2 linked regions of the Methanococcus voltae PS genome follow. The protein of the gene in region 1 binds, or shares a complex with, the protein of each later gene. Links are inferred from orthologs where the notes say so. Each region holds a gene or a part of one and is shown in the gene's direction. Other genes may lie near its edges.

Region 1 (15,683 bases):
ATGATGAGTAGCATTTTCTAACTGCTTCGAAAACTTCTTCATTACCCTTCATGTTTAAAAATGTTTCTTGCTGTCCTGCAAAACTTGCATCTGGCAAATCTTCCGCAGTAGCTGAACTTCTAACTGCTACAAAGATATCTTCGCCATCACTTAATTTGTTGTATGATTCGATAACACTTAATTTTAAGTCTTCAGGCATTTCCACTGTTTCAATAGCCTTTCTAACATCTTCGGAAGCTTTTATTAATTTTTTTGAATCGTTTACATCTAAACCTTCGAGAATGTGTTTAATAGTGTTTTTTAAGTTAGTTTCTTCAATGAAATATCTGTATGCGTCTGCCGTAGTAACAAATGCAGGAGGTACTGGTAATTTTGCGTTCCACATCTCACCTAATGAGGCACCCTTCCCACCTGCTATATCTACATCTTCATTTGTTAGTTCATCTAACCAAGCTATTAATTTCATTCTTTCACCGTAGTATAAATATATGATAATTTTTTAATATTACTTTCTTTTTAATTTATTTTAATAATTTATACGTTTTATATAATTTATATCATTTATATAATTTATAATTCAATAATACAATGTGTTACAAATTATTTATATGATTCTGTAGAGTTTAATACTTCATTCTTGTATAAATCACATTTGCAAAATATATGCTTATATCTATACAACTACCTATACAAATTTGTATCAACATCTACATATGTATCTATAGTTTCGATTGTATTTATAATTACATAATGATACGGGTAATAAAATTAAAATCTGTATTTTTAATTAATTTGTATTGTTAATTTGTATTTTTTTATGTATTCGTTAACATCAAATATCCTAATTAAGTATTTAAATATAATCCTTAATTGAAATATAATATAATAAATTGTTAAATATTTTATTAATATTATATTCAATTGTATAGTATAAATTATAGGATTGTAATAATATAATATGAATATAAAATTAAAATCAAAATTCTATTTAGTAAGTCTAGCCATATGCTAAATATATAAATAAGTAGTGAATTAAATGAATTATAAAATATTATTTAATGTTAAATATTATGTAATCAGACATTATGTAATCAGCATATATATTTCATAAGTAAATTAATGTAAATTATGTAAAATGGTGTAATTATGAGTACAAACGATAAAAACGATAAAACCATGGAACAAAAAATCCAAGAGTTAACCCAAATAACAAAAAAATTAAGATACAATATTGTAAAAATGATAGCAAAAGCTAATTCAGGACACCCTGGTGGCTCATTATCTGCTATTGACATAGTAGCTACACTTTACTACGAAATTATGAATCAGGATGCAACAAATCCAAAAATGCTAAATAGAGACAGATTTATTTTAAGTAAAGGTCACGCATGCCCTGCAGTATATGCAACATTAGCAAGTTTAAACTATTTTTCAGAGAATGAGTTATGGAATCTTAGGCAAGTTGGAGCTCTTTTGCAAGGTCACCCTACAATTGATATACCAGGAATTGAAGCAAACACCGGTTCATTAGGTCAGGGATTTTCAGCATCAGTGGGTATTGCACTCGGTTGTAGATTAGATAAGTATGATAACAACGTTTTCACACTTTTAGGCGACGGAGAATGCCAAGAAGGTCAGGTATGGGAAGCTGCAATGGCTGCACACCACTATAAATTAGATAATTTAATCGCAATCGTTGATAGAAACAAGTTACAAATCGATGGTTGTACTGAAGATGTAATGTGTTTAGGCGACGTTAAAGCTAAATTCGACGCTTTCGGTTGGAACACATTTGAAATTGATGGGCATGATTACAAAGCAATCATTGAAACCGTAGAAACCGCAAAAGCACTTAAAAATGGAAAACCTACTGCAATAGTTGCAAACACAATTAAAGGAAAAGGCGTTTCATTCATGGAAAATAACGTAGGATTCCACGGAAAAGCACCAAATACGGAAGAATTAGAGCAAGCTTTAAATGAATTAAGCAATTAATTAAAGAAAATACTCAATATATCAAAAAATACTATAAAAATACTATAAAAATATTATACGAATATTTGATAAATAGCAATTAAATTATGTTATTACTTAATAAATTTGTTATTTATCTAAATTATCGAGTTTATAATTAATGGTGATTAAATGGTTATGATTGGAGCTTCAATATTGTCTGCTAACTACGGACATATGGCGGAAGAAGTAAGAAAAGCAGAAGAAGCGAAAGTTGACTTTTTCCACGTTGATATTATGGATGGTCACTTTGTACCTAACTTAAGTATGGGTTTAAAGGTACCTGAATACTTAAAAGATATTACACACGGAACAGATATAGATGTTCACTTAATGGTTGAAAATCCAGACATATTTATCCCAAAAATAGCTGAAGCTTCAGATATGATTTCATTCCACGCAGAATCTACAAAATATTTATTCAGAACAGTAGATTTGATAGCAGACCATGGCGCAAAGCCAATAATAGCATTAAATCCATCTACCGGTCTCACAAATATCGAATATGTACTCGAAAACTTATACGGGGTACTTATAATGACTGTAGAGCCAGGATTTTCTGGTCAATCATTCATAAACCCAATGGTAAAAAAGATTGACAAATTGAAAAATTTAATACTTACAGAAGGATACGATACAAAAATATTCGTAGATGGTGGTATAAACACTAATACTGCACCTAAAGTTGTTGAATCAGGAGCTGACGCTTTAGTTGCTGCATCTGCAATATATGGAAAGGATGACGTTGTAAAAGCTGTTCAAGATTTAAGAGCTTCTGCAAATTTCAAAATTTAATCAAAATTAATCAAAATTAATCAAAATTAATCAAAATTTAATATATTGATTTAATAAATATAAGTTAAACTAACGGTGAAACAATGAATGGAGTTAAAAAGGCAATGAGAGAAGCCTATGGTGAAACATTAGTTGAATTGGGCGAAAAAAATGAAAATATTGTAGTTTTAGATGCGGATTTATCAGGTTCTACAAAAACAGCTCTTTTCTCAAAAAAATACCCTGAAAGATTTTTCAATGCAGGTATTGCAGAGCAAAACATGATTGGAATGTCCGCAGGTCTTGCAAGAACTGGAAAAACCGTTTTTGCATCTACATTTGCAATGTTTGCAACTGGTAGGGCTTGGGAACAGATAAGAAACTCAATAGCGTACCCTAAATTAAATGTAAAAGTATGCGCAACTCACAGTGGCGTAACTGTAGGTGAAGATGGAGCTTCCCACCAAATGACCGAAGATTTGGCAATTATGAGAGTTATACCAAATATGGTAGTTTTAGCACCTGCAGATTACTATGAAGCTAAAAGCGTTATTAGATGGTGTGCAAATTACGAAGGACCAGTTTATGTAAGAATGCCAAGAGGAAACACCGAACTTATATTTGATAACGAAGAAGATGCAAAATTCGAATTAGGAAAAGCAAGAAAATTAAAAGAAGGAACTGATATAACAATTATCGCAACCGGTGAAGTAGTACCAGAAGCTTTAAAAGCATCAGAATACTTAAGCAATGAAGGAATAAGCGCTGAAGTAGTATCTATGACTTCAATAAAACCTATTGACGAAGTTGCAATATCATTTGCAAAAGATATAATCGTAACTTTGGAAGACCACAACGTAATCGGTGGTTTAGGTGGAGCTGTTTCAGAAGTTGTTTCTTCAAAAGGTCTCAATAAAAGAGTTTTAAGAATCGGTATAAATGACACATTCGGTAAATCTGGACCTGCAAACGAATTGTTAACCTACTACAAGTTAGATGGTAAAAGCGTAGCTGAAACAATTGTTAAAAACTTATAAATCTTAAATTTTTATTCTTTTATTCTTTTATTCTTTTTTTTTAATTATTAAGTATTAAGTATTGTTTTATTATTTTTATAGAACTAATTTCTTTTTTTTATTTACAATATCCATTTCCAAAAATCTTTATATAATTTAGCACATAAAAAGAATATAAAATATATATTTTTAAATTTAATACAAATTACAAATAATTCCAATAATTCCAATTATTATGATAAAATACAAATATAAAATACAAGTATACTGAATAATAACACTGTTGAATACACTGTTAAAGGCTTTAAAAACAAAAATTCGGTGAAATAATGTTTATGCGTGAAATTGAATTGAAAGGGCACATTGTAGATAGCATGATTATGACAAAAGTTTTCGATACTACCTTGGAATTGGGCGGAGACTATAAAGTTTTAGAATTTGATATAGGAAAAGAAAAAACTGACCCTTCCTATGCAAAGCTCTTAATTATCTCAAATGAGAGTCAACAGCACCTTGAGAGCATATTGGAAGAATTACAAAACATTGGTGCAGATATTCCCGAAGTTCAAGATGTTAATTTGAAACAAGCTGAAAAAGACCAGTGCTTACCTAAAGGGTTTTATTCAACAACAAACCACCAAACTTTTGTTAAATTAAATGGTGAGTGGATTAGTGTACAACATCCAAAAATGGATGCTGTAATAACTGTAGACCCTGTCGCAAAAACCGCTGAAACAAAGGTTATACGTAAAATTAAAGCTGGCGACTATGTTGTAGTAGGTCACAGCGGTATTAGAATCGTACCTCCTGAAAAACCAAGAGACGCCGGTCAATTATTCGAATTCATGAATTCTGAAGTTTCTTCTGAAAAACCAAAGGAAGCCATAATTAGAAAAATTGCAAAGGAAATGTTTGAAATCAAACAGGAATATCAAAAGAATTTAAAAGAAGGCAAAAAAGAAGGCGGTATTGCAATAGTGGGTGGTCCTGCAATTATACATACCGGTGGAGGAGAAGCTTTAGCTAAATTGGTGGAAATGGGATATGTTCAAGGTCTTTTAGCAGGTAACGCACTCGCAACGCACGATATCGAGAGTGTATTATATGGCACTTCATTAGGTATTAATATAGAATCTGCAAACCCTGTTGTAGGTGGTCATAAACACCATATTTACGCAATAAACGATGTAAACAAAGCAGGAAGCATAAGAAATGCTGTAGAACAAGGTATAATCACAAAAGGTATTATGTACGAATGTATAAAGAATGATGTACCTTACATATTGGCAGGAAGTATAAGGGACGATGGACCGCTCCCAGATGTAGTTACTGATTCCGTAGAAGCTCAGGACATCATGAGAAGCATGGTTATGGACAAAAAAATGGTTATTATGATGGCAACGCTCTTGCATTCAATAGCAACCGGTAATTTAATGCCATCGTCTGTAAAAACCGTGTGTGTAGATATATTACCTGCAACAGTTACAAAATTAATGGACAGGGGGACGTCCCAAGCAATTGGTGTTGTAACGGACATAGGTGTATTTTTAGTCTTATTGGCAAAAGAATTGGAAAAATTGGAAAATGAACACAATAGTAAAAAATAAATTAATAATAGATTAATAATTAATAATAGATTAATAATTAATAAAATAGAATACTATAAAATAGTAATGGATGATATAATGGATAAACAACTTAGAAATTCGCAAGAATTACTTAAAAAATCAATAGAATCAATTTCAAAATTGGAACAAGAGAAATTGATAGAACTTAAAAAACAGAATATGGGCAATAAAAATGGTGCTGAAAATGGTGACAGTGCGAACACCAAAAATGCTGAAAAAACCCATAAAGACGCAAAAGCAGGTAGTATTAACATATTAGAGCTTAAAAAAGCAGCCTATGATTTAATAGAAGCTGACGAATACGTGTACAAAAAAGCTCCTAATCACGAATTAACAAAAGAAGAAGCTGAAGAGTTTACCAAAATAATATTGGACGCTCAAAAAAGTTTAAATAACGTTTTAGAAGCTTTTGGATTTGAGCAAGAAAAAACTATCATAAATCTTGACTCTGAGGCGTTATATTTAGTTAGCAATAAAAAATTAATAAAAATATTGAACGAAATAAACGAAGAAGCAAACAAAGCAATGGGAATAACTTTAAAGACTAATTTAAACATTATTTCGACAGAAGGTGTTTTAGAACCTGAAGATATGCTAGTTATTAATCCAAAAATGCCTGAAAAAGCCTTAAAGGGTATTGAAAAGAAATGTACGATTACAAAGGAAAATATCCAAAAAATAATCGATAACAAAAAACCTACTGCCATATTTGTAGTATTCAAAGAAGGAGATAAAGCTGACGAATTAATTTTAAAGAGGGCAGAAGCTTTATACGATGCTAAAAAATTACCTTTAGAAGAATTACAAATACTTTAATCGATTGAATTATACGTCTATAATTTTAATTATACCCCCTATAATTCTATAATATTTTTAATTATTAACTGAGATGATTTTATGATTGATGATAAAATAAGAAATGTAGTGAAAGAATTTAAAGCATACGTTCCGGGAAAATCAAAAGAAGAAATCGCAAGAAAATATAATTTAGACCCTGAAACAATTATAAAATTAGGTTCAAACGAAAATCCTTGGGGTTGCTCACCAATGATTAAAAATAAATTACTCGAAGAGTTACCGAAATTTAGTCAGTATCCTGAATCAATAAACCCGCTTTTATTACATGAGATAGCCGATTTTGCAAATGTACCAAAAGAAAACTTAATCGTGGGTGGAGATGGTGCAGATGAAGTAATAGACCTTATTATGAGGATTTTAATTGATGAAGGCGACGAAGTTATAATACCAATACCAACATTTACACAATATGCAATTTCCGCAAAAATACACGGTGCAAATATAAAATGGGCTAAATACGATGAGGAAAACGACTTTAAATTAGATTTAGAAAGTGTTTTAAGTCAAATAACTGATAAAACAAAAGTTATTTTCATATGTACACCAAATAACCCAACTGGTAATGTAGTCCCTACTGATGATATTAAGAAAATCGTTGAAGCTACTGACGCTCTTGTAATGATTGACCACGCTTATATTGAATATTCAAGAAAAGAATATGATTTAACCGATTGGGCTTTAAAATACGATAATGTACTAGTATTAAGAACCTTCTCAAAAGTTTTAGGTCTCGCAGGTCAAAGAATCGGATACGGTGTTTCAAGTGCAAAGGTAATCGATTATATGATGAGGATAAGACCAGCGTTCAGTTTAACAAGAGCTACGCAAATTTCAGCAATCGCTACACTTCAGGATAAGGAATTTATTTATAAAAGTCTCGATGACGGAATAAGGAGTCGAGAAATGATATACGACGGAATAAAACAGTTTAAAGAACTAGACGTTTACCCAACTGAAGCGAATTACATGCTCGTAAAAGTTAAAAATGGTATGAATTCTTCACAATTTACCGAGGAATTGCTTAAAAAAGGCGTTATTGTTAGGGATTGTTACTCTTTCACCGGATTAGAACCTTATTACGTAAGAGTATCTATAGGAACCTTTGAAGAAAATGAAAGATTTTTAAATATACTTAATGAAATCGTTGAATAAAAAGAATAACAAAGAAAATTAAAAATATATATTAAATGTAAAAATTAAAATTAAAAAATAAAATTATTCTATTTTATATATTCTATTTTATATTATTTGTATAATTCAATTACTTTTTCCCTATTTAACGAAGCTAAGAAGCTACCTAATTTAGGGCCGTATTTTTTGCTTAATAACATAGCGTATGAAGCTCCAAAAGCGTCTTTAGGGTCTAATTCTAATGAATTAGCTACTTCATAGATTAACTCGTGCAAGTTCATTGCAGTAATGTCCTGAGTTTCAAGAGCTTCAAATCTTGCAATAAATGTGTTAACCCATTCTTTTTGGGCATCTGAAAGTTTTTCATACTCCATTTTTGCCTGTTCTTTTGTATTAATGATTAATTTTTCACCGTAATTTTTAGCCCAGTTTTTACTCATTTCAAGTCTTGCAATAAGTCTGGTTTTATCAAATTCGGTAAATTCTTCCACATTGTAGCCATTTCGACTTAATATGTCGTATGCTCTTTCCATATCAATTTCTTCGTTATCTGCAATTGCAATTTGTGCAATAATTGAACAGAATTTGTATGCTACTTGAACAGGTAATTTTTCAGGAATATTTGAAGTTACAACCTCGTATAACCTAATTTTATCGAGGTCATTTGTATTTATTTCTTCTTCCGGATTATTTTTCTGTTTTTCAATTAATTCGAAGTATTTTCTTTCTAACTCGTCGTAATCGTCAACTATGTTAGGAATTCCTTTTAAATCAAAGTCGATGTGTTTTGAAGGTTTACTTCTTACTAATAAGAATCTCAATATTTCAGGATGGCAAATCTCATTCCAATCCTTAACTGCAAATACAACACCTGCAGATGAAGACATAGGAACGGCTTTATCTCCCACTTTCAATTGAATCCATTCATAAATCATTTTTTCAGGTGGAACGTATCCATAAACCATTCTTGAGATTTTAACACCTGTATCATATGAACCGCCGGACGCACCGTGGTCTTTACCCATAGGTTCTGCAGTTACGCCGAATATTTGCCATCTAGCAGGCCAGTCAACTCTCCATGGTAATTTACCGATTCCATCGAATGGTTGAACGGTATTTTCAAATCCACAGTCGGAACAAACGTAGGTAATTGTTTTATCTTCGCTATTGTATCCTAATATTTTCGTGTTTATCATTTTACCGCATTTTTCACAAACAACGTTTAAAGGATACCAGTCATCAGCAAGTGGCTCTTTTCTGAATCCGTCGAGGATTTCTTTGATTTTTAATCTATTATCGAGAGCTTTTATAATTGCATCGTTGTACATACCAGCTTTATAGCATTCACTCGCTCTGTATGTGGTAATTTCAATACCCAGGTCTTTTAAACTGTTCAAGTACGGGTTTAAGAAGTGTTCTGCGTAACTATTACAGCACCCTTCAGGACAAGGTATTTCACTTAAAGGCATACCAATGTATTTTGTGTATTCTTCAGTTAAGAACGGGTATAATTTCCTAAGTGGGTCATAATCGTCTGCAACAAATATTAATTTTGCTTTTTTACCTGCTTTTTTGAGTCCTTGGTAAATACCATCTGCAGTAAGTGTTTCTCTTGCATTTCCAACATGGATGTGACCGGAAGGGGTTATACCACTTGATACGACATATTCCTCAATTCCTTGTCTATCTCTTTTTTTGATTATTTTTTCAGCTGTAGCATCTGCCCAGTACATGTTTTTCCTCCATAAAATATTCAATTTGGACATTATAAAAATCTTAAATAAGTGATTTTAATTACTTATGTATTAATTTTATAAAAAGATTGACTATAGGATATATAGAATTGATGATTTATTAAATATAAAAATAGAATTTAAACTTAAAACAAAGAATAACAACTAACAACTAACAACTAACAACTAACAACTAACAACTAACAACTAACAACTAACAACTAACAACTAACAACTAACAACTAACAACTAACAACTAAATAAAAAAATAATTAAAAGTAACAATCATAAATTTAAATAAATGAATATATTTGCTTAAAATAAAAAAAGCCAAGGAAGGGATTTGAACCCCTCTGAAGCGGATCTGCAGTCCGCTGCCTCGCCGGACTAGACTACCTTGGCACTTGCGTGTTTTTGCTATTTCTTTTATTTACAAGTATAGGAAGGCTATTCTACTATATAAAGTTTTCTATAATTTATCATACATCTACATATACTATTTTAAAATTGACAGAATAATTATTTTAAATTATAAAATTCATATATTCCGATATACGCGTTTTAAAAAGCTTTATATATTATAAATAACATCTCTATAGTATATTATTATAATAAATGAGAAACACGTAATCTATACGATAACTAACGTTATTGGTAGATTTAAATCGAAATCTATATAAATAAAGTTAACATAGTATTTGATGAAGTATTAAGGGACTGAAACACAGATATATATTTAATTACAATGAATTACTTAATATATACTAAATTATACTCTAAATGACAGTATTTCAAAATTTAGGAATTATATTTTAGTTTTTAGTGTAATTTTCAATGTATTTAGGTATTAATTGGTTGAATTAGGTTCCCAAGTCTGTAAATTTAATATTAAAGTGAATATACGGGTATTTGCCTTTTAAAATGTGCAAAATACAAATATATGTGATTATACACGAATATATTAGTCATATGGATTATATGGTTGAAGTCAGAAACCCTAGTTTGATATGGTTGGTAAAAAATTAAGCATTTGCTTAGTAAATAAAATTAATCAATACAATTAATAAATACAAGTAGTTAGAATTACAATATTCGTTTAATAAGTTTATTAATTATCGCTTAACAATCAAAATGCTTTTATATGGTACAGCGAATGAAAACTTAAAAACGTTGATGTGCAGAGATAGTCTAGCCCGGAAAGGCGTACGGCTGGAACCCGTATGAGGCTTTGCCTCTCGGGGGTTCAAATCCCCCTCTCTGCGTCACTTTTTTATTTTTTTTACAGTCATCAAACACGAAGATCTCTGGAGGTGCAAGAGTGACTCAAACAGAATTTAGACACAGAATTAGAATATCTAAAACAGATTTAAAAGGGGAAAGTCCTTTAGAATACGCTCTTCAAGAAATAAAAGGTATTGGTAGAGCAATGGCAAGAGCTATCATTAGATTAACCGAGTTGGACCCTAAAGTTCAAGCAGGTTACATTGGTGATACAGAAGTAGCTAAAATCGAGTCAGTATTGGAAGACCCAGCAAAACACGGTATACCATCTTGGATGTTTAACAGAAAAAAAGATGTATATTCAGGGTTAGACAAACACCTTATCGAAACAGATTTAACAATGACCGTTCAAGAAGATATCACAACAATGAAGAAACTCAGATGTTATAGGGGTATCAGACACGAATTGAGATTACCATGTAGAGGCCAAAGAACAAGAGGCTCATTCAGAAAAGGTAGCTCAATGGGTGTTAAAAGAAGAAAATAATTGAGTAGCTTTAATGTTCATATCTAGCATTACATTACCTATGTATTGTAGGTATTTATGACATTTCTAGTAAAGACTTAATTAGTAAAAAACGAGTGCTTTATTCAATAGCATAACATATAATCGATATTAAAGTCGATAGACCTATTTATCTAATGACCTAAGCATGGCAGAACGCAAATGCAATTAAATGCGAATAAAAGCAAATGCAAGTGCAAAAAGGTGAAAACATGGGAGACCCAAGAAGGTTAAGTAAAAAATACGACACACCTAATCATCCTTGGATTGGCGAAAGAATAAACAAGGAAAGAGATTTAAGTCAAAAGTATGGTTTAACAAATAAAAAAGAATTGTGGAAAATGGAAACACAATTAAGAAACTACAGAAGACAAGCAAGAAAACTTATCAGCAACACAACTGCACAAGGTGCTAAAGAAGCTGTTCAGTTATTCGCTGTTTTGAAAAGATACGGTATCTTAGTTGAACAAGAGCCAACATTAGACCACATCTTATCATTAAATATTGAAAGTATCTTAGATAGAAGATTACAAACAATTGTGTACAAAAACGGTTTAGCAAGAACGCCAAAACAAGCAAGACAATTTATCGTACACGGTCACATTGCAGTTAACGGTAGAAAAGTATCATCCCCTTCATACTTAGTTGCACTTGAAGAAAATGATGCTATTTCATATGTGGGTATTTCACCATTGGCTGCTGAAAATCATCCTGAAAGAACAAAAGCCGTTGCAGACGAAAAACAATAAGGTGATTAAATGAGTCAAAAATGGGGAGTAGTGCACATATACGCATCATACAACAACACAATACTTCATGTTACAGACGTAACAGGTTCAGAAACAATTGCTAAGGTATCTGGTGGTATGATTGTAAGAAACCAGAGAGATGAGTCATCACCTTACGCAGCAATGCAAGCAGCATTCAAAATCGCTGATTTAATCAGAGATAAAGGTATTGACCACGTTCACGTTAAAGTAAGAGGTACTGGTGGACAAAAATCCAAAAATCCAGGACCAGGTGCTCAAGCAGCTATCAGAGCTTTATCAAGAGCAGGAATTAGAATCGGTAGAATCGAAGATGCTACCCCAATTCCACACGATGGTACAACACCTAAAAGGAAAAACAGATAATTAATCTAATTTATAAATTTATTCAAAAGTATAGCGAATAAATTAATCAATTTTACTTTTAATTATTCCTATATTTTAGAATTAAAGTTTATAATAAGTTTAGGGTTAATTTATTAGATAATTTATTAGATAATTGGACAATAAATACCCATTACGTAGTTATTAAATATTTATGAAATTGTTATGAAATTGATTTGGTGATTTTTTTGATAACTGATATGCAAAAAGAGGTAAAAAGAACCGGAGAGATTATAACTATAAAAGTTGAAGCTCCTTTGTCTTTTTCCAGTGCATTAAGAAGAATAATGATATCAGAATTACCAACTTATGCTATAGAAAATGTTTTTTTCTATGAAAACACATCATCAATGTATGATGAAGTTTTAGCTCATAGGTTAGGTATGGTACCAATAAAAGGAAAACCAGTAAGTTCTGATGAATTAATAACATTTGTGGTATCTAAAGAAGGACCTTGCACAGTTTACTCATCAGATTTAAAATCAGAAGTTGGAGAACCTGCTTTTGATAATATACCTTTGGTTAAATTGTTAGACGGTCAGAAATTAGAAGCTGAATGTGAAGCATTGGTAGGAACCGGTAAAATTCATTCAAAATGGCAACCATGCAACGTGGTATATAAACAACTCGAAGATAACCTCGTAGAGTTTAAGATAGAATCACACAAAAACATGGAAGCTGAGGATTTAATAAGGTCTGCATTAGAAATTCTTAAAAATAAGGCCGAAACATGCTTAATTGAATTAGAAAGTCATGTATTTAATTAAAAACAAAATAAAATACATATATGGACATATATTAGTTAACTATCTCAAATATGTCAAATATTTGATATAATTAATTCCAAAAATTTCACGAAACAATATTATTTATAATATTATTAGATTATTCATAAATATTTAATATTAGAAAAATGATAAGATAATCAAACATGACATGGTGAAAATCATGAGAAAGTTACTTGCAACAAACCCTGAAGTACACGGATTGGTACAATTCTTAAAAGAAGCAGCTTTTAAAAATGAGGCACCAATTTGGAAAGACGTTGCTAAAAGAATGGCAAAACCTTCAAGAAGAAGAGCAGAAGTAAATATCAGTAAAATAAACAGATATGCTTCAGAAAATGATACAATCGTAGTAGCTGGAAAAGTTTTAGGTGCTGGTTCATTAAAACAAAATGTTACAGTAGCTGCATTTAATTTTTCAAACACCGCTAAATTAGCTATTGAAGCTGCCGGTGGAAAATGCATAACAATCCCAGAACTCGTAGAGCAAAACCCTAAAGGTTCAAAAGTAGTTATAATGGCATAATTGAGATTTTTAAAATTTCTTATTATATTATTATTAGCTAATATAACAATATAGTTATTTACAATAGTTATACTAATTATACTCGTAATTACAATATGAATAATATACGAACGATAAACACGAAAGGTGGATAAGCATGGTTGTTATTAATGCTGAAAACGCTGTAGTTGGAAGATTAGCTTCATACGTTGCTAAGGTTGCATTAAGCGGTGAAGAAGTTACCATTATCAACGCTGAAAAAGCAATTATGACTGGTAGCAAAGAATTTGTTTTCCAAAAATACGTGCAATTAAGAAACAGAAAAAGTATTTCCAACCCTAAAAAAATGGGTCCAAAATTCCCAAGAAGACCAGAAGACATATTAAGAAGAGTTATTAGAGGCATGCTCCCTTACAAAAAACCAAGAGGAGTAGCAGCTTTCAAAAACATCAAAGTTGAAGTAGGAGCTCCTGCAGGTGTTGAAGCAGATATCATTTTAGGTTCAATGCCAAAAACCAACAAGTACGTAACTTTGGGAGAACTAAGTAGCTTCTTAGGTGCTAAATTTTAATTTGAGGTGATTTAGCGTGAAAGTTATCAATACAGTAGGAAAAAGAAGAACTGCAGTTGCAAGAGCTACTGCTAAAGAAGGAAACGGAAGAATTAGAATTAATAAAAAACCTATTGAGTTAACAGAGTCAAAATACTTAAAAATGAAGTTAATGGAACCTGTTATCTTAGCTGGTGAAGAAATAAACAACATTAACATCGACATCGACGTTAAAGGTGGCGGTGCTGTTGGTCAAGCAGAAGCAGCAAGAACTGCTTTAGGTAAAGCAATCGTAGAATTCGTAGGAAACCTCGAATTAAAAGATAAGTACTTAGCTTACGACAGAACAATGTTAGTTAGCGACGCAAGAAGAACTGAACCACACAAACCAAGTAAGTCTTCAAAAGGTCCAAGAGCTAAAAGACAAAAATCATACAGATAAATTATTTACTATTTATCTTTTAGATTTTACTTTTACTTTTATGAATTATAAATTGAATTATAAATTAGATATATATTGAATAATTATTGATTTTTAAGTTTTAGATTTTACTATTATTAATCTTATTAAGTTTATTGGGTTATTAATATCCATTTCAATTAGTAAAATAATAATATATTAAGAAATTATGGTTTACTAAGTTTAAGCTTTAGATTTTAAGTTTTTAAGTTTTTTATCAGATTTAACTTTATTAACATTATGTTTAACAATTATAATTTTAATATTGACGATATAAAACGTACGGTAAGACATATCTATCATAAGTACGTATCATAAATATGTATCATAAAATAGATATTAATAAATAATAGCTTAATAAATATTAATGAGAATCAATACACTTTAAACACTTAATAATTACCGGCAAAAGGTGATAACATGATGTTTCCGGTTAGATGCTTTTCTTGTGGAACTGTCGTTTCTGAAGTATACGAAGAATACCACGAAAGACTTAGTAATGGGGAAAAACCAGACGATATTTTAGATGACTTGCAAATCACAAAATACTGTTGTAGAAGAATGTTTGCATCTCATAGATTACAAAATAACAAAGATTTATTTGACGATGTTATGGAATACAAATAAATAATTTAATCTTACTCACAATTACGTGCGGGTGATTTTTTGAGCTATACAAAATTTGAAAAAGCGAGATTAATAGGTTCAAGAGCCTTGCAAATTTCCGGTGGAGCACCAACTACAGTCGATTCAGAAAGTAGTTCTTCTTTAGATTTAGCAATTGAAGAGGTAACCAAAGAGGTTGTACCCTTAACAATCAAAAAACCTAAAGTTATTAAATTAGATGAATAATATCAATATTATTAATTATTTAAATAAATATATATACCTATAATTTTCTCAAATTTCTATTAATTTTCCTTAGTTGTTATTTACTAATACTAATTTATCGGCTAATAATCAAATAAACAAAGCTTTATTTCGTCTAATTTTACCAATATTTACTAATCTATTAATTTATTATTAATAATGCTATTATCACTATTGATACTATAATAATTTAAAAATCAAAACAGGGGATTTATTTGGAATATGAAACAGCTATAAAAAGAGTAACTGCAAAGAAAGTATTCAAAAATTCCAAAATTCAGGTTAAAATATCCACAATAACCGAAAAAGGGATAGGGTACGATGTTATAGATGTGGATAATCCAGAATATGTAATTTCGGACATTGAAAATGTAATAGCTCCTGAAATCGTAGGATATCCTGCATATGACCAGGATTTCATTG
Region 2 (18,247 bases), on another replicon or contig:
TGCAGTTAAATTTGTACCTTTGGCAATGGCAGAAGCTGGCGAAATGACTCCTGTTGAAATAATCGAAAAACACGAAAAAGGTCAAAAATACGCACACCTTATAAAAAGCAAATACCCTTTAATCACTGATAAAAACGGTGATGTGTTGTCAATGCCTCCGATAATTAACGGAGAATTAACCAAAGTTACAACAAACACGAAAAATCTCTTAATTGATATTACAGGAACTGAAAAGGGAGCTGTTGAAAATACCTTGAATATTGTAGCAACTGCCCTTGCTGAAAGAAGGGGAACCATTTACAGCGTAAAAGTAATTTATGAGGAAGATGGAAAGGTTGTCGATACAAAAACATACCCTAATTTAGAACCAATACAAATGGAAATCGATTTAGAGTTCATTAATAAAAAATTAGGTTTAGAGTTAAATTTTGGTCAAGTTATTTCAGCTTTGAGAAAAGCAGGTTTAGACGCTGAATTAATAAACAAAGACGGTAATAACTTACTTAAAGTTTACATTCCAGCATACAGAAACGATATGTTGGGAAAAGTGGATATCGTCGAAGAAATAGCTATTAATTATGGTTATGAAAAATTTAACGGTGCTAAAATAAACGTACATACAATTGGACAAAAAAACGAATTGGAAGTTAAATCCACAGAAATCAAAAATACGATGATTGGATTAGGATTCCAAGAAGTTATGAACTTAACACTTACAAATAAAGGTATTTTATTCGATAAAATGAATTTAGAAGTAGGTACCGTTGAAGAAGGTTGTAAAGAGTATATTGAGGTTTTAAAACCGGCTTCAATAGAGCATAACGTTATTAGAACTTCAATTATTCCTCAATTATTGGAAACACTTAAAATAAACAAGCACAATGAATTACCTCAAAAAATCTTTGAAATTGGAGATTGTGTAATCATTGATGAAGAAGCAGACGAGACTGAAAAATGCTTCGATACTAAATGTAAAGACATTAGAAAAGTGGCTGGTGCAATAATTCAACCAAATGGTAACTTTAACGAAATTAGAAGTGCAATAGACGCACTTTTAAGAGAGCAGTTTGAAAATTATGCAATTGAAAATTATGTTCACCCATCATTTATTAAGGGTAGATGTGCCAAAATTTTAATAAATGGAGAATACAAGGGGTTATTTGGGGAAATTAATCCGCAAGTTATTGTTAATTTCGAATTAGAACATCCAATAACTGCTTTTGAAATTGAAATTGACAATTAATTACTATTTTAATTGTTAATCAAATACCTAATTTTATTATTTTTTAAGTAAAAAAACTACTTTTTATAATTTATAACTAGTTACCTTATGTGTATCATTTTAAAATCAAATTTAACGGGGTTTAAAATGGAAAATACTGAAAAAACTATGATTGGAACTGAAATAAATACTGATAAGTACAAAAACATTAAAAGACATCTCGAAAGGGAAATGATTAACTTAAATCCGATTCAAAGAGGCGGAATTCTACCAACCGAGTCTAAAAAGGTCATTTATGAATATTGGGATGGATATAGTGTTTGTGACTACTGTGCTGGTAGATTAGACCAGGTTGAAACGCCACCTATCCACGAATATTTAGACGATGCCTCAAAATTCTTCGGTGCCGACATTACTAGACCTACACACGGGGCAAGAGAAAGTAAGTACGTTATAATGAATTCAGTATGTAATCGGGGCGATTACGTAATTATGGACGGTAACGCACACTATACATCTTTTGTAGCTGCTGAACGTGCAAAATTAAACATTGATATTGCACCGGTGGAAGATTACCCCACTTACAGAGTAAATCCTGAAAAATACAAGGAAAGAATCGAAATATTGGAAGATGAGGGTAAACCTATTGGTTTACTATTACTTACGCACGTTGATGGTAATTATGGGAACGTAGCAGACGCTAAAAAGGTTGGGAAGATTGCAAAAGATAAAGGGTACCCATTCTTATTGAATTGTGCCTATTCTGCAGGTAGAATGCCAGTAAATGCAGAAGACTTAAACGCTGATTTCTTGGCCATTTCAGGGCATAAAAGTATGTCTGGCTCTGGACCTTGTGGTTTATTATCAATAAGCAATAAAAATGAAGAATACAGTAAACAAATCCTAAAAACGTCTAAAAAAAATATCGTAAAAGAGCTCGAAATGCTAGGTTGCACAAGCAGGGGTATTCCCATATTAACGCTTATGACGAGCTTTGCACACGTTATAGAGAGAGTTAACAACTGGGACAAAGAAGTTAAACGTGCAAGATGGATTATTGATGAATTAGAGACCTTTGGGTTTAAACAAATCGGTGAAAAACCTAAAAATCATGATTTAATTAAATTTGAAACTCCTATTCTTGATAAAATTGCTGAACACGACAAGAGGAAAGGTTATTTCTTCTACGAAGAACTTAAAAGAAGAGGTATCGGTGGTATAAGAAGAGGGGCTACTAAAGAGTTTAAAATGAGTACCTTTGGCTTAACTGACGAGCAAACAAAATATGTCGTTGATAGCTTCAAAGAAATTATCGAAAACGGAAAAAAAGAAAATAAATTAAATTAAAAATTATTTTATTTTTATATTTTATTTTATATTTTATTTTATATTTTATTTTATATTTTATTTTATATTTTATTTTATATTTTATTTTATATTTTATTTTATATTTTTTTACCAAATAAGGAAGCTTCTACGATTTTTTTTAATATTATCGATGGTTCATCCATTTTACCATTTGCATTTATGTAGTCCACTAAATTTTTATCATTTACATATTTTAAAATTCGACCAATATTTTTATTATTCAATTTATTCATTAAATAACTCATTTTTAGACCGTAATTTATTTCTTTTCCGATTTCTGATTTCCAAAGGTCATCATAAACTTTTAAATAGCCCAAATCGGCATTAGGGTTGGTATTATAATTATTAATGGTTTTTGCACATAATTTTGCACATTTTGCACCAAAGTAAAGACCGCCTCCACTAAGTGGTTTTACCTGATTAACTGCATCGCCAACTAGCATTACGTTTTTTAAAACGCTTTTACTACTGTATCCTATTGGTATGGCACCTATGCTATATTCTACAGGTGTGGCACCTTTTAATATCTCTTTTGCATTCTCATTCGTGTTTATAAAGTTATTTAGTTTATGTAACGCATTTGAAGTGTCGCACATACCTACACGTACTCGGTCTTTTCCAGTTGGTATTATCCAAGTGAAAAAGTTTTTACTATATCTTTTATCGTAAAAAACATTTACAAAGTCACTATCAATATTAGACACGTTTGTGTATTCTATTTGAGCACCAGTTACTATTTGACGTTTTTTGTGCATATTTAAGGATTTACCAATTCCTGATTTTACACCATCGGCTCCTACAATTATTTCTGGCGAAAATAGGTATTTTTCATCTTTTAAATTGTTTTTGATTTCGATATTGTACTTAGAATTGGCATCTAAATTGGCATTCAAAATTTTTCCATGCGATTTTAGCATTAAAGTTATATTATTATTTTTTAAAGCCCTTTTTGCAATGTCTTTGTCCATCTCTTTCCTTTCATAGACCATTGCCCTAGTTTGCCCATCATCGCCAACGGTTACCTTATGATTTTCACAAAAAATATTTGCACCATTAACTTTATTGATTACACCGTTAGGATTTCCAAGTTCTTTTGAACATTGTTTACTTAATAATCCCGCACATTGTAAGGGCACGCCAATTGATTGATGTTCTTCTATAACAAGCACATTTAAATCTTTTTTAATATTTTCTGCAGTTAAAAAACCAGCAGGTCCACCACCAACGATAATAACGTCATATTTTTGACTATTTTCCATGTTGTAGTTACTTATATCTTCATTCTTATCTTCGGCTGTATCTTCATTTTCGAATTTACTTTTTTCAGGGTTATAATCTAAATTTGACATTTTTTCAATCCTTATTGTATTTGTATTGTATTTCATATGTTAATTACGTTTACAATATTTATTTTAATAATTATTATTCTAAACTATAAATGATTTGCTAAACTTTTAAATTTTAAAATCTAATCATCTATCTTAAAATTCATCGATTATCCTGTGAATAAAAAATTAAAGCTAAAATCAATATCGACGTTAGTGTATTAAAATAATTATCAATACTTAATTAAAAAATTAAAATTAAAATTAAAAATTAAAAAAGTTATATATTTAGAAATTATTTAAATGTTATTTACATTGCATTTTCAAGTGTCATGTCCATCATATTCTTAACACTTTTGGCGAGTTCTTCTGGTAAGCCTGTAATGTCCACGCTAAGGAACCCTTTAATAATTAAAGAAGTCGCTTCATCCTCTGTAAGCCCTCTTGACATTAAATAAATAAGTTGGTCCTCTGCAATCTTACCTACTGCTGCTTCGTGAGATAAATCCAAATCGGTTTCAGTAGCCTCCAATTCAGGAACTGCTAATATTCTACCTTCTTTTGAAAGGATTAAACCCCTACATTCAAGGTGACCTTTAACTTCTTTTTCAGCACCTACAAGGTGACCTCTTGAAACAATTTCTGATTCATCAACTGCGATAACTCTTGAAATCATGTCCGCACTAGAACCTTTTCCGTTAAGAACTACTCTTGAGCCCATATCGTACTTAGATTTACCACTACCATATACGATTGTTTGGAAAGTTGCTTTACTGTTGTCTCCTTCACAATAAGCTGTTGGATAGCTTTGTATGGATTTAACAGGCATTGTAGTAACGTAATTGTTAATGAATACGGCGTCTTCTTCTAGTTTTACACCAGTTCTAGGTCTAACGTGTACGTTTTCGCCCCAATTGTGTATCATAGTATAAGTTAATTTACCGCCTTTTTTAATGTAAAATTCTGAAACACCTAAGTGGAGACCAGATTTTACGTGAGGAGATGTTGTACATCCTGTTATCACGTTTAATTCAGCTCCTTCCTCTACAATAATGATATTGTGGACATTTTGCGAAACATCTTCCTTACCAATTAAAAGGCAAGTTTGTAAAGGTATAGTTTCTTTTACGCCTTTTGGTGCGTAGATGAAATAACCTTCTGATAATTCATTCTCTACTCTTGCAGCGTATTTATCCTTAATATCTACTACATTCCAATAGTATTCGCTTAATTCATGCTTTTTAAATGCTTCAGTAATAGGCATTATTTCGATATTTTTGTACATTTTTGAGTATATCGGTTCGTTGTTAACTTGAACGTATGAACCAGATGTACTTTTTTCATTTATATCGATTCCTACTTTTGAAAGTGCTATCTTTTCATCTTCATCGATTTCTTTCAATGATTCAACTTCCCTATTTGTAGGAGCAGGTGTTGGATAATCATTGAAATCTATATCTTCCCCAAATGGTGCGGGAACGTCTTTAAACTTCTCTGCTTTGACTTTAGCTTCTTTTATTTTTTGATTCATTTTTTCGCTAAATTCTGGACTTGGATTCATTTTCCCACCACGCATTTTTTATTTCTTGAGCAAGCTACGCATCTTTCGTAACCATTTTTAATAATTTCAGGAAGTATCTCATTAGGTGAGCCAGAGCAAGCAATTACTCCGTCATATAAAACGTGTGCTTTGTCCACATCCATAAAGTTTAAGATGTAACCCAAGTGTGTAATAATTAATCCTGATTTTTTACGTTCACTTGGTTTTTTATCTTTATCGAGTAAGTGGTTTATAATTCCGCCCAATAATTCAACGTTTTCAACGTCTACACCACTATCTGGTTCATCAAACATGATTAATTCAGGGTTTTGGGCATATATTTGTAATAATTCAGACCTTTTAACCTCACCGCCAGAAAAACCAACGTTTACATCCCTATCATAGAAATGTTTAATATTTAGCTTTTCTGCCATTTCGTTTATTTTGTTCATTTCCTTGGTGGTTATTGACTCAAGCAATGTATTTAATTTTACACCGGATAAAGAAGGCGGTGATTGGTAGGAAATACCTATTCCAAGTTTCGCTCTTTCATACATTGGCATATCTGTTATATCGTGACCTTTAAAGTAAATATTACCACGTACAACTTCGTATTTTGGGTTTCCTAATATGGTATTTAAAAGTGTGGATTTACCCGCACCGTTAGGGCCAAATAAAACGTGACTTTCGCCCTTATCGATATATAAATGAATATCTTTTAAAATTACCTTATCCCCAGTTTTAACCGATAAATCTTCAATTTGTAGCATATAAACACCTTTTTATATTCGGTATTATTGATTTATTTATAAATAGGCTTTATCTATAAAATTTGATAAAATATATAACTTAATAAAATATATAATTTGATAAAATCCATAACTCTTAATATTTTTTTTGTATTTATTTATCTTATCTATTTTATTAATTATAGACCTATATGAATTTGAGTAGTGGCTTTAAATTAACAACATATGCATATATGAGTATGTAATTAAAAAATAATGGCTAATAGTATATATTAGTTTATATTTGATTTTATTCAAATATATAATATAGGTAAATAAATATACTCAAATGAATTTATTACTTTTATTATTATTTTTATTATTCTTTTTATTATTATTTTTATTATTTTTACTATTCACTATTCGATATTTTTATTCGCCATTATCTTTATTTTCTAATTTTTCAAATAAATCCTTTAAAGCAGGCTTTATTTCACTTACAGAATCTAAAACGTCTATTTCTTCCATCTGTCTTATTGTTGCTACATTTTTATAGTCTACATCCCTAAGGTGTAATTTTATTGTTCTACCGTCAGGTATGATTGTATCTATTTCCCCCAGCCTATTATCCGGAGGGTACATAAGTATAGGGACTCTTGCCTTTGCCCCTTGAGCAACTGAATTCGTTATTAAAGTGTCTGCAATACCGTAGGCTATTTTTGCAGTTGAATTTGCAGTTACAGGAGCCACTAAAAACGCATCATATTTTCCAGTTTGCAATTTACCTGGTAAAAATGGAGCATTTGCATTTGCCTCAGGTAGTACTTTTTCAAAGTTTTCTTTTAATAAATCAAGTAAATTATAGAGGCTTAATACCATTCTTGCATTTTGAGAGTAATACACGTGTACCTCAAGACTAGGGTATTCCTCCTTTAACTCAACCATCGTCTTCACAATATCTTCTATCTTATCGCCACAACCGGTTATTCCCCATGCAATTCTAACCATCATATCACTTTTTTAATAATATATTAATCTTAAAAAATTTTTATTTATAATTATGCAATATTCTTATTTTATATTTTATATGGTATATGATATACTATAAATTAATTTATATTTGGTTTTAGTATGTTATTATTCTATTATTCTATTATTCTATTATTCTATTATTCTATTATTCTATTATCCTATTATTCTATTATTCTATTATTTTATCAATTTACTACTTTTTACTCAATTCATTATAGAATTTATTTAACGTTCTTTTTAAAACTCTCGCACCTTCAGTATCATTCTCGACGCCTTCACGCCCTAAATCACGTGACCAAAATGTAGCCCCTAAATTAGAGCCAAAAGAACCGCCACTAACGGGTAAAGCACCATTTAAGATGTAAAAATCATGAATGGTTTTTAAAGCCACTTCCTGACCTCCATTTCTATCCCCTCCTACTGAAATACCCATTCCGTACTTATCACGTATTGCATGAAGTTCCATTGCAAATAAAGCTCTGCATCTGTCCATTACTGTTTTTAACTGTCCTGATACATTCCCATTATAGCAAGGGGTACCCATAATTATACCGTCTGCCCATTGTAACGCTTCATAAACTTCCTGCATACTGTCTTTGTGAACGCAACCCTGTTTTTTTCTTATACAATGGTCGCAATGTATACAGAAATTTAATTCCTTTCTTGCTACGGTTATATATTTAGTTTCACATTCTATTCCGTTAGTTTTACACTTGTCAGACAAATAGGTTAAAGCATGTTGTACTGCAAAATCAGTCCCTTCTAATCTTGGGCTTCCACTAATACCTAAAATTTTCAAGAAATCACCTGGCTATAGATAAACAGATATATTAACTTTAATTGTATTTTTAATTATTATATACTATTCTGTAATTTGATTAATAAATAGTTTAATAAAAAATTATAATGTATTAAATACATATAAATAGTATATAAAAAAATAAAAAGAATAATAAAAAGAATAATAAAAAGAATAATAATACTAATAAATTAATAAACATTAAAAGAAGGGAATTATCATGATAATGGGCGCAAACATCTCTAAAGAGTTTTTTGAAAATTTAGACGAAAAACAAGTTCAACAATGCGGTATAGATTTAAAAGTAGGCACTATTTCTAAATTAAACGGTACTGGTTGTATAGATTATTCAAATAACGATAGAGTATTACCAGAATACGTTGAAATTTTCGATTCTGAAAAAGATGAATACATAGATTTAGAACCAGGTGTTTATATTGTTAAAGTAGCAGATAAAATGAGCATACCTGAAGATATGGCGGGCTTTGCATATCCTAGAAGTACATTAATTCGAATGGGTGCAACACTCTACACCGCAGTTCACGACCCAGGATATATCGGATATCCTGCCTATGCTTTGCACGTAATCAATCCATTAAGGATTAAAAAGTATGCAAGAATTGCACAGGTCGTATTTGTTGCTACAAAAGATTCAAACGGAACTTACGAAGGAATTTATAAAAATAAATAATTCTTTTAATTTTATTTTTTAGTTTTTTTAGTTTTTTTACCATTTTAATTGATAAATTTATATTCTATTAAAATAGATAATTTATTATGACATTATCTAATTATAAAATATAAAAAAAGGGGATTTAATATCAATTAAAGGGGTTTTTCTATGGGATTGGCGAATACTACAAAAATACTAATAATAGGGGTAATTGTATGGCTATTCTATAAGCCACTTGGTTATTTAATCATTATATCGTTAATTTTAAATGGGTTATATTGTGCTCTCAAAAGCAAAAATCTAAGAAAGATAGACAAAGCAATTTATTTTTTAATGGCAATATTTGTAATCGGCGTAACTATCCCTACGGGTTTTTTACCGGATAATTACAACGGAGAACAGTTTATACGAGATAATTGGATGTTATATGCCATTGCTGTTGGTATTACAGTATTATTAATTGTTTTGTACTCATATAGGATGAAAAAATACTATATTGAGGTAGATTTCCAAAAAAAGGCACTTAAATAATAAAATAATAAGATTAAATTGTTATAAATTTTGTAACGAATCTATCGAACCGTCAAATTTTATAATTTTAATATCTTGCGATTTTGCAAATTCAACTAATTCATTATTTTTTTGATTAATTTCCCCGACTGGGAAATTAGAATATACAAACATATCACAATTTAACAACTGTTTTTTGGCATTTTCAAACGTTTCACCAGAGATATTTGAAAATGATTTTTCAGAAATTATATTTACTTCCATTGTCTTAGATATCGCATAATCAATATCATTTTCGTGTAAAATACCTACTGTAATATCATAACCGTTTTTCTTAAAGTATCTCAAAGCTTTTGCGCCTGTTCCACCACCACAAGTTATAAAAACTTTTTTAGGTAGCAATACATCATTTGTATCAAATTCTGAACCAGTTTTGTTTAACCCTAAATCCGAATTTACTTCCGAATTTACTTCCAAATTTATTTCTGAAGTTAATTCCTGATTATAATTATTTTTTAATTCGAAATAACCAATTTGTTCATTATAATTTGCCTCAGTTAATCCATAGAGATAATTTACAGTTTCAGTGGTCATTATATCCTCTGGGAAACCGTAAGCAAGTATTTTATTATCTTTAACGAGTGCCATTTTGTCGGCAATTCTTAAGGCAAGTTCTATGTCGTGTAAAGTAACTATAATAGCTATATTCTTTTTGGATAACTTTCTAAGTAGTAAAGTAAGTTCTATTTTGTGATTAGCGTCTAAAAAACTCGTAGGCTCGTCAAGTATCAATATTTCCGGCTCCTGTGCAAGAGCTCTTGCAATCATTATTTTTTGACGCTCCCCGTCACTCATCTCGAAAAAGTTCTTTTCAAGTAATTTGGTTGCATTCACAAGTTTTGCACTGTGCATTATTATTTCTTTGTCTTTTTTGCTTAATCTACCCAATAAACCCGTGTATGGGTGTCTACCGATAGAAATTACATCGTAACCAGTCATATTTGCCGGATTAATCCTGTCTGTTAAAACTACCGCCATTTCTTTTGCAAGTTGCGAAGGCTTTAAGTTGTGGATTTTTGAACTGTTTATATATACTGCTCCTTTTTTTGGCGTCAAGTAGGTTGCAATTGTTTTTAAAAGTGTAGATTTTCCCGCCCCGTTAGGTCCTATAATACACAATATTTCATTTTTATGTACGTTTAAATTTACATCCGTTAGTACTTCCGAATTAGCATATCCTACAGTTAAATTTTCCGTTTTTAACATTATATAACCTTTAAATTATTTTTTCTTTTTTAGAGTGTAGTTTTTAATTTTCAATAATAGAGGTACTATTAAATATAATATTACTACTTATTAAAGTTATCTTAATTTTTTTAAAGTTATCTTAAGTATGTAATATGGACGATATATTCAAATAAATAAATTTACAATTATTATTTATATTAATAGAAACATCATATTTGTTAAATTTTAATGATTAATAATGTAGAATAATAATGTAGAATAATGTTAAAATTAAAATCAACTAGAAATATTTAAAAATTAAGGAATCGTGAAGTCATATGTATGAAGGAGAAATAGCAATTGGACCAGTACACTCTACAATGTTAGAACCGCACAGATTAAGACTTTTTATAGATGATGAGATTGTAAAAGACGCAGAATTATCAATAGGCGTTAACCATAGAGGAATCGAAAGATTAATGGAAGGTTTACCTGTAGAAAAAGCTTGTATATTAACCGAGAAAATATGTGGTATCTGCTCACATATCCATCTTTGGAGTTCTGTAAGATTAACAGAAATTGCAAGTAAAATATACGTGCCTGAGAGAGCACAACACATTAGAGTTATTGTTGAAGAATTAGAGAGATTACACTCACATAATTTATTATTTGGTCACGCTTTTGAAATATTGGGGCATGAAACAATGTCAATGCGATGTTTCATGACAAGAGAGCCTATTATGCAGATATTCTTTGAGATATCTGGAAGTAGGGTTCACTATTCTTGCCCGCTAATCGGTGGAATTAGACCTCGTTGTAATATAACCGAAGAACAGAGCAAAAGGATACTTTTAAAATTAGATGAGTACGAAGAAAATATAACTGCTATTATTGATAGAGTTTTAAAAGACCCACTCTTAATTTCAAGAATGAAAGGTGTGGGCATACTTGACAGAAAAACTGCGGCTAAATTTCACGCTGTAGGTCCAACTGCAAGAGGTAGTAATATAAAATCTGATATGCGTAAAATGGGTTGGGTTCCAGAGTATGACGCTTACGAATTTGACGAAATACTATTTGACGATTGTGACGTATTATCTAGAATTGCAGTTCGTGGATTTGAAATTCTCGAAAGTGTTAAAATAATAAGGCAAGCTTTAGAATTATTAAACGATAAAAGCTTAAGTCCTGAAATTTACAACTCCGACTATGAAGTAAAAGAGTTTAAACCGATTGAATGCTACACTGAAGCTCAAAGAGGTCAACAATACTATTCATATGGTGTTGATAAAGATGGTAGAGTAAGACATGCACGTATCAGAACCCCTACTGCTACAAACTTAGGTGCCATGGAAGAAATAGTTAAAGGATACCACGTAAGCGATGCAGAACTTATTATTGCAAGTTGTGACCCTTGTTTCACTTGTACGGACAGATTATCCATATTAAAAGAAGACTATAATACTTACTCTAAAAAAATTTAAATATATTTTTTTAATTTATTCTTAATTATTTAAGATAGCATATTTATAATTAATTCTTATTTTATTCGTAGTTTATCATTTTATAAATTATTCTTATCTTTTTTATATCATCAATGTGTGGAAACCTTTTTATATTGGAAATATATAACTAATGAGTTATAGGTACAACTATTGTAACATATAATAATGATTACATTACCCTGTGTACCGATAGGATGAATATCCCACTAAATAGAACATAAGAAGAAACATAAGAAACAAGTGGAGGTAATAATATGCCTGCCCCAAGATATAAATCTGGCTCAATGAAAAAAACCTGTGTAAGAGTAACTAAAGGAAATACTGCTCATTACAGAAGAAAAAAACAAGGTACAGCTAAATGCGCTGCTTGCGGTGCTGTTTTAAACGGTGTACCTAAAGGCAGAATTGCAGAAATCTCAAAATTAGCAAAAACCGAAAAAAGACCTGAAAGAGTATATGGTGGACATTTATGTGCAGCATGTGTTAAAAAAATCATGGTCGAAAAAGCAAGAAACTTTTAATTAGGTGCTATGATGATTATAACCATTGGAGGATTACCTGGAACTGGAACAACCACAATCGCCAAATTAATTTCTGAAAAATATAACTTAGACCACGTATGTGCAGGTTTTATCTTCAGAGATATGGCCAAGGAAAATAATATGTCTTTGAAAGATTTCAGCGAATATGCTGAAGCTAATGATAAGGTAGATTATGAAATTGACCGTAGGCAGATTGAATGTGCTAAAAAGGGTAGTATAGTCCTCGAAGGAAGATTAGCAGGTTGGATGCTTGAAAAGAATAATATTAAAGCAGATTTAAGCATCTGGTTAAAAGCAGACCCAATGGTTAGATGCAAAAGAATTAGCTTGCGAGAAAATGAAGGCATCGAAAAAGCGATGGAAGAGATGATTCTTAGAGAAAACTCTGAGAAAAAACGATATAATGAAATATACGACATAAATATTGATGATTTATCAATCTATGATATAATTATCGAATCATCCAAATGGGATATTAACGGGGTATTTAAACTCATTGATTTTGCAATAGGTAATAAAATTCAATAATTTTAGTTAGTTAATCTAATTAATTTAATTACTTTAATTTTATTATCGTTCGGAATGAAGTTAAATACTTCCCTATTTCAAGAATGAAGTGCGTAACGGCGACGTTCACATTAACAAAAAATAAGGCGAGGTAATACTTATGTCAGCTATAGAAGTAGGTAGAATTTGTATTAAAACATTAGGTAGAGAAGCAGGTAACACATGTGTTATCGTGGAAGTATTAGATGCAAACTTTGCAGTAATTGACGGAAACGTTAAAAGAAGAAGATGCAACTTAAAACACGTTGAACCTACCGAAAAAACCGTTGAGTTAGAAAAAGGAGCATCAACAGAAGAAGTTAAATTAGCTTTAGATGCTGCAGGTTTATTATAATTACATATCTTCACTAAATTAATTTAAATTAGTTTATTTAAATTAATTTAAGTAGTTAAGTATTAATTTAATAATATTTTGAATTAATACTTTTAGCTACATATTTTGATTATTTTGAATATTATTTTGATTATTTTAAGTTTGAATTTTAATTTTAATCCAGGTTATTTTATTTTATGTATTTATATATTAACGATTAAAAATCTCTATTTTTCAATTAAATTCTCAACAAATATTACTAGTATGTTAAAACTTTACTATATTAATAATATTCTAATTAATTATATAATATAGTTTAAATTATTAAACGTTTAAATCCCCAATATATAAAATTAACTATTTAGTTTCAATAATAATATAATTATATTAAAATGCTAATAACTAGTTTTGTTCCCCTTGTGGGGTATAATATCTAAAATATAAGTAATATTCGATTAATATATCCTATAAATTATCACATTAAGAAATATAATATATGTATAAAAATATTTAAAAGGTCAACTATTGAATTTTGGAGATATTTAATTCAAAAACTCCTTAAAAATAACTATGACAATATAATAAAATATTGTAAAATATTGTAAAATATTGTAAAAATTACAGAAAACCCCGCATTAAAAATCTAACAATATTGAGGGCGATAATGAAAAAAATAAACAGTATAGTGAAAAAATTAAGTCATAAAATGCTAATTATGTCTATGATATCTATCCTAATACCAATGGTAATATTGAGTACCTTTTCTATAAATGGACTAGATAATTTGGCCTCTAAGAGCCTAGATAAATCTGCAGAATTGTCTTTGAATTCCGGGAGTTTATCTCTAGATGATAAAATGAAATCCTATGATAAATTTTCAGAATATACATCAAGTACCAAAGGATTAAAAAAGGAAATAATGACACAAAATATATCTAGCCTTAAATCTAGAATTAAATTTACTAATAGCATGCAAGATGTAGAGTTAATGGCCATTACAGATGAAAATGGAACCATAATGGCATCTACGGCACATGATAACGATTTTAAAATTAACAATATAATATCTAAATTTTCCAAGTCCCCTAAAACTACAGCATTTGAGGCAGTACCTGGAAATATTGCTGAAAAAATAAGCAATTATAAGGTACGAAATACGAATGATGCTTTAGCCATAGTTTCAGTTGCACCAATATATTATAATATGGAAGCTTTAAGTACGACTGACAAAAACGGAAAAATAATAGGCTATTTTGTAATTATGGATGTTTTAAACAACGATGCAACCTATCTTTCAGAACTTCAGGAAGAAACAGGAAGTAGTGCAACTTTAACGTTATATGACTCAAGAGTATCCACTACTGCAGATAATAAAGATTTGATTGGTAAAAAAATTAATTCTGAAGCTTATAATTCATTAAAAACACAAGATAGATACTATGAAAATTTAGTAATTGATGGTAACTACTATTATTGTGGATATAAAGCTTTAAGAGACATAGATGGTAATTTAGTAGGTACTTTAGGAATTGGGGCACATACTGAAGAAATATTGTCTGTTTTGGATGAAACTAGAAGTCAAATTATAACCGTTATAGCTATAACTTTATTATTAGCGTTAATTATGTCATTATATGCCGGTAGACTTATTACAAAACCATTAAATACGTTAAAAGACGTTGCTGAAAAATTTGGAGCAGGAAACTTTTCAGCCCGTGCCAATATTAAAACAGGTGACGAATTAGAAGATTTAAGCAATTCATTCAACCTTATGGCTGAGAATATTCAATCTATGGGAAAATTAATGGAAGCGGATAAAGAAAAATTGGCAGAAACAATAATGGACGTTTCAAAAGTTATGAAAAAACTTTCAGAGGGCGATTTTACAGTTCATGCTGACGAAAGCAAAGACATTAATGGCTTGCAAAAGTCAATTAACTTAGCAATAGAAAATATTGGCGAACTAATCAAAGACTTAAGAAAAGATATTGAAGTATTAGATAGTGAAATAGAATCAATCGAAAGTCAATTGACAAATGCTGAGGAAAGTGCTGAACAATTAACTGATGCAGCCTCACAAGTAGCTAATGCAGCATCTGACCAATCTGTGAAATTACAAAATTCTACTAATCAACTCATGGAAACTTTTGAAGGCACTAAATTAGTCAATGATACAATAGAGAATATGGTTAAAATTGCTGGGTCAATAAAAGGAAATTCAAATGAAGGGACGCATAAAGTTGAAAATGCTACCGGAACTATGAATAATATTGCTAATGTTATTGATAACCTTAGTAAATCTATTGGCGAGCTAGGAACTGAAAGTAAGAAAATTAACGAAGTAACTACGTTAATCAAAGATGTTGCAGACCAGACCGGTTTATTAGCACTTAATGCAAGTATCGAAGCAGCTCGTGCAGGGGAAGCAGGAAAAGGCTTTGCAGTTGTAGCAAGTGAAATTAAAGACCTTGCCGAAGAAATTAAAAAGTCTGTGGAAGATATTAATAAAACCATCAAAGGTATTAATTGTAAAATCGATGAAACAATTGAACTTGGAAATACTGGAAAATCACAAGTTAAAAAAGGAGTTTTAGCAATTGCTGAAGTTAATTCAGCCTTTGAAGGTATACAAAATGGTGTAGCTAATTCAGGTTCAAGAATGGATAATATCTATAAAGGGTCACAGAATGCTGCCACTAATGTAAATTTAGCTTTAAAGAATTCACAAGAAGTTGCGGCTATTGCAGAAGAATTTGCAGCTACCGCTGAAGAAGTAACAGCTTCTACAGAAGAGTTAAATAGTATTATTGAAGAAATAAGAAACGCATCCAAAGAATTAACGAAAATTTCAGGTAATGTTTCTAAAAAAACTAATGAATTTAAAGCATAATTAAAAATAGTAGTATATTTAATAAATTATAAAATTACTGTAAATAATCCTCAATTTCCTTTAAATTGGGGAAATACATAATTTCTTTTTCTTTTATTATTGGATAAATTTTCTCTTTAAAACTTTCAGATTTAAGTTCTTTTAAATATGGCGATAAAAAATTGCCAAATAATTCATTTATTTTTACTCCTGAAGGTATATTTGAAAATGAAGGCAATACTAAAATATTTTTTAAATTATGATTTTTATTATCTTTATTATCTTTATTATCTTTATTATATTTATTATTTTCAAAAAATTTATTATAATCTGCAATATGTAAATAACTAGGGAATCTATGATTATTTAATTCTAAAACTGGATGTTCGTGTCCCATAATCATTAAATTTATGTCTGACTTGAAATTTAAATTTTCTTGGTTTAGTATTTTATGACCATGGTAATAAAGTAAGCCATCTACTTTGTAATATTCATATATTTCATACAAATCATTATCTTCAAGCTTCGGATATTTTTGGTAAATCCCGTCGCCTTTATCTTTGATTTTTTTCTTCAATTCTGCATTTTTCTCATTTATTTCGTCATTAAACCGATTTAAACATTCATTAAGTACATAATCAATCATTATATCGTGATTTCCCCTAACCAATATTAATTTTGTATCTTTATATTCATTATGGATTAATTTCAATATTTCATACATTACATCGTAAGTCTTATAAGGTATTTTATTAAAATGATGTAAAATATCTCCAACCATTATAAATTTTTTAGGTTGATATTTATCCAATAAATAAACAATTCTATTAATTATAACGGTTTTTTCATGCAATGGAAATAATACACCCTTTCTTTTAAATTGTTCTTCTAATCCGATGTGCAAATCAGAAACTGCCACAGTTTTATTTCTAGAATCTATCAAAGCGTTCCTATCAAAATTTAAATCTAAATCTCTGTAAAAATTGGCTATTTCCTGCATTTTATCAAATCTCTTATAATTGCTATTAGTAAAATTAGAATTGGGTAAAAATTTATTTTAAGGTATAATAAATTTATTTAAAGTATCATTTAATGTATTAATAATTTATAAAATTATTCAAATTTTTGTAAGTATTTTGAAGCACTTGAAAAGGCGTAAACTCCTTCACCTACTGCTTTAGAAACTTGCAAAACTCCTCCCGTTATATCTCCACAAGCATATATTCCAGCTACGTTTGTTTCACAGTTTTTATTCGTTACCACAAATCCTTTTTTTAGCTCTATATCGCTATCGTTTAAAAATTCACTGTTTGGCGTGTAACCAAGCATTATAAATGCCCCATCTCCATTTATAATTTGTTTTTGATTATCATCGAGCATTTCAACTTCTATACCTTCAAATTTAACATCCCCTTTAAATTCCAAAGGTTTTGCGTTGTATATTATCTCTAAATTCTCAATTTTTTCAAGTCTGTCCATAATAATTTTTTCTACGACTTTTATTTCTGATTTATCCGTTACTATCGTAATCTTTTTGGCAATATCTTTTAAATTATACGCTGCCATAGCTGCAGGCGTATTCCTGCCAATTACCAAAACATGCCTGTCTTTAAAGAAGAAAGCATCGCACATAACACAGTAACCAACACCTTTACCCACGTAATCATCTTCATTTATACCTAAAGACTTGTATTTGCTACCTGAAGCAATTATAACAGTTTTTGCTACATAATCTTCATTATTGGTTACTACTTTATGGTATGATACCTTATTATTTCCATTTTCATCGTGCATGGTAACTGCGTTAGGTACTACGCTAATCACCTCTTCATGGACAATCGGTAGATTTAAGCTGTTTGCGTGCTCTGCAAAATTATTGGCTAGCTCAAAGCCTTTTATTTGAGAGTAACCCAGGTAATTTTCAACTATGCCTGCTTCAGCTATTTTACCGCCCGCATTTTCTTTCTCAATACATATTGCATTAACTCCGCCACGCATTGCATATATACCTGCTACGAGTCCCGCAG

What was found.
Region 2: the proteins of M2325_RS04605 (region 1) and pscS are in contact, whole or in part, in a solved structure (PDB 3WKR), measured with the Methanocaldococcus jannaschii proteins. The link is inferred for Methanococcus voltae PS from one-to-one orthologs.

What each region holds. Positions count from the first base shown.
Region 1 is NZ_JANUCQ010000002.1:286,308-301,990, reverse strand. Bases 4,441-7,367 are described here. They hold M2325_RS04605 (DUF2100 domain-containing protein), read left to right. Parts: upstream 4,441-5,488; coding sequence 5,489-6,247; downstream 6,248-7,367. Other genes in these bases: hisC (histidinol-phosphate transaminase), read left to right, coding at 6,329-7,367; M2325_RS04610 (ornithine cyclodeaminase, nickel-pincer nucleotide-dependent), read left to right, coding at 4,441-5,410. Also shown: ppsA (phosphoenolpyruvate synthase), read right to left, coding at 1-466; M2325_RS04625 (transketolase), read left to right, coding at 1,177-1,995; rpe (ribulose-phosphate 3-epimerase), read left to right, coding at 2,146-2,808; M2325_RS04615 (transketolase family protein), read left to right, coding at 2,892-3,824; more of M2325_RS04610, read left to right, coding at 4,133-4,440; more of hisC, read left to right, coding at 7,368-7,441; lysS (lysine--tRNA ligase), read right to left, coding at 7,534-9,153; M2325_RS04580 (30S ribosomal protein S13), read left to right, coding at 10,472-10,921; M2325_RS04575 (30S ribosomal protein S4), read left to right, coding at 11,152-11,688; M2325_RS04570 (30S ribosomal protein S11), read left to right, coding at 11,698-12,072; M2325_RS04565 (DNA-directed RNA polymerase subunit D), read left to right, coding at 12,291-12,857; M2325_RS04560 (50S ribosomal protein L18e), read left to right, coding at 13,039-13,401; M2325_RS04555 (50S ribosomal protein L13), read left to right, coding at 13,538-13,951; M2325_RS04550 (30S ribosomal protein S9), read left to right, coding at 13,968-14,372; M2325_RS04545 (DNA-directed RNA polymerase subunit N), read left to right, coding at 14,811-15,017; M2325_RS04540 (DNA-directed RNA polymerase subunit K), read left to right, coding at 15,057-15,242; M2325_RS04535 (phosphopyruvate hydratase family protein), read left to right, coding at 15,476-15,683.
Region 2 is NZ_JANUCQ010000004.1:3,308-21,554, forward strand. The notes cover bases 550-3,469. They hold pscS (O-phospho-L-seryl-tRNA:Cys-tRNA synthase), read left to right. Parts: upstream 550-1,369; coding sequence 1,370-2,569; downstream 2,570-3,469. Other genes in these bases: pheT (phenylalanine--tRNA ligase subunit beta), read left to right, coding at 550-1,243; M2325_RS07055 (geranylgeranyl reductase family protein), read right to left, coding at 2,668-3,469. Outside these bases: more of pheT, read left to right, coding at 1-549; more of M2325_RS07055, read right to left, coding at 3,470-3,849; M2325_RS07060 (SufB/SufD family protein), read right to left, coding at 4,226-5,446; M2325_RS07065 (ABC transporter ATP-binding protein), read right to left, coding at 5,473-6,225; archaeoflavoprotein AfpA, read right to left, coding at 6,616-7,191; M2325_RS07075 (flavodoxin family protein), read right to left, coding at 7,409-8,014; M2325_RS07080 (deoxyuridine 5'-triphosphate nucleotidohydrolase), read left to right, coding at 8,235-8,705; M2325_RS07085 (hypothetical protein), read left to right, coding at 8,856-9,218; M2325_RS07090 (ABC transporter ATP-binding protein), read right to left, coding at 9,240-10,463; M2325_RS07095 (hydrogenase large subunit), read left to right, coding at 10,763-11,908; M2325_RS07100 (50S ribosomal protein L34e), read left to right, coding at 12,184-12,450; cmk ((d)CMP kinase), read left to right, coding at 12,463-12,999; M2325_RS07110 (50S ribosomal protein L14e), read left to right, coding at 13,139-13,372; M2325_RS07115 (methyl-accepting chemotaxis protein), read left to right, coding at 14,016-16,241; M2325_RS07120 (metallophosphoesterase), read right to left, coding at 16,276-17,220; trxR (F420-dependent thioredoxin reductase), read right to left, coding at 17,334-18,247. UniProt on the Methanocaldococcus jannaschii protein: Converts O-phospho-L-seryl-tRNA(Cys) (Sep-tRNA(Cys)) to L-cysteinyl-tRNA(Cys) (Cys-tRNA(Cys)).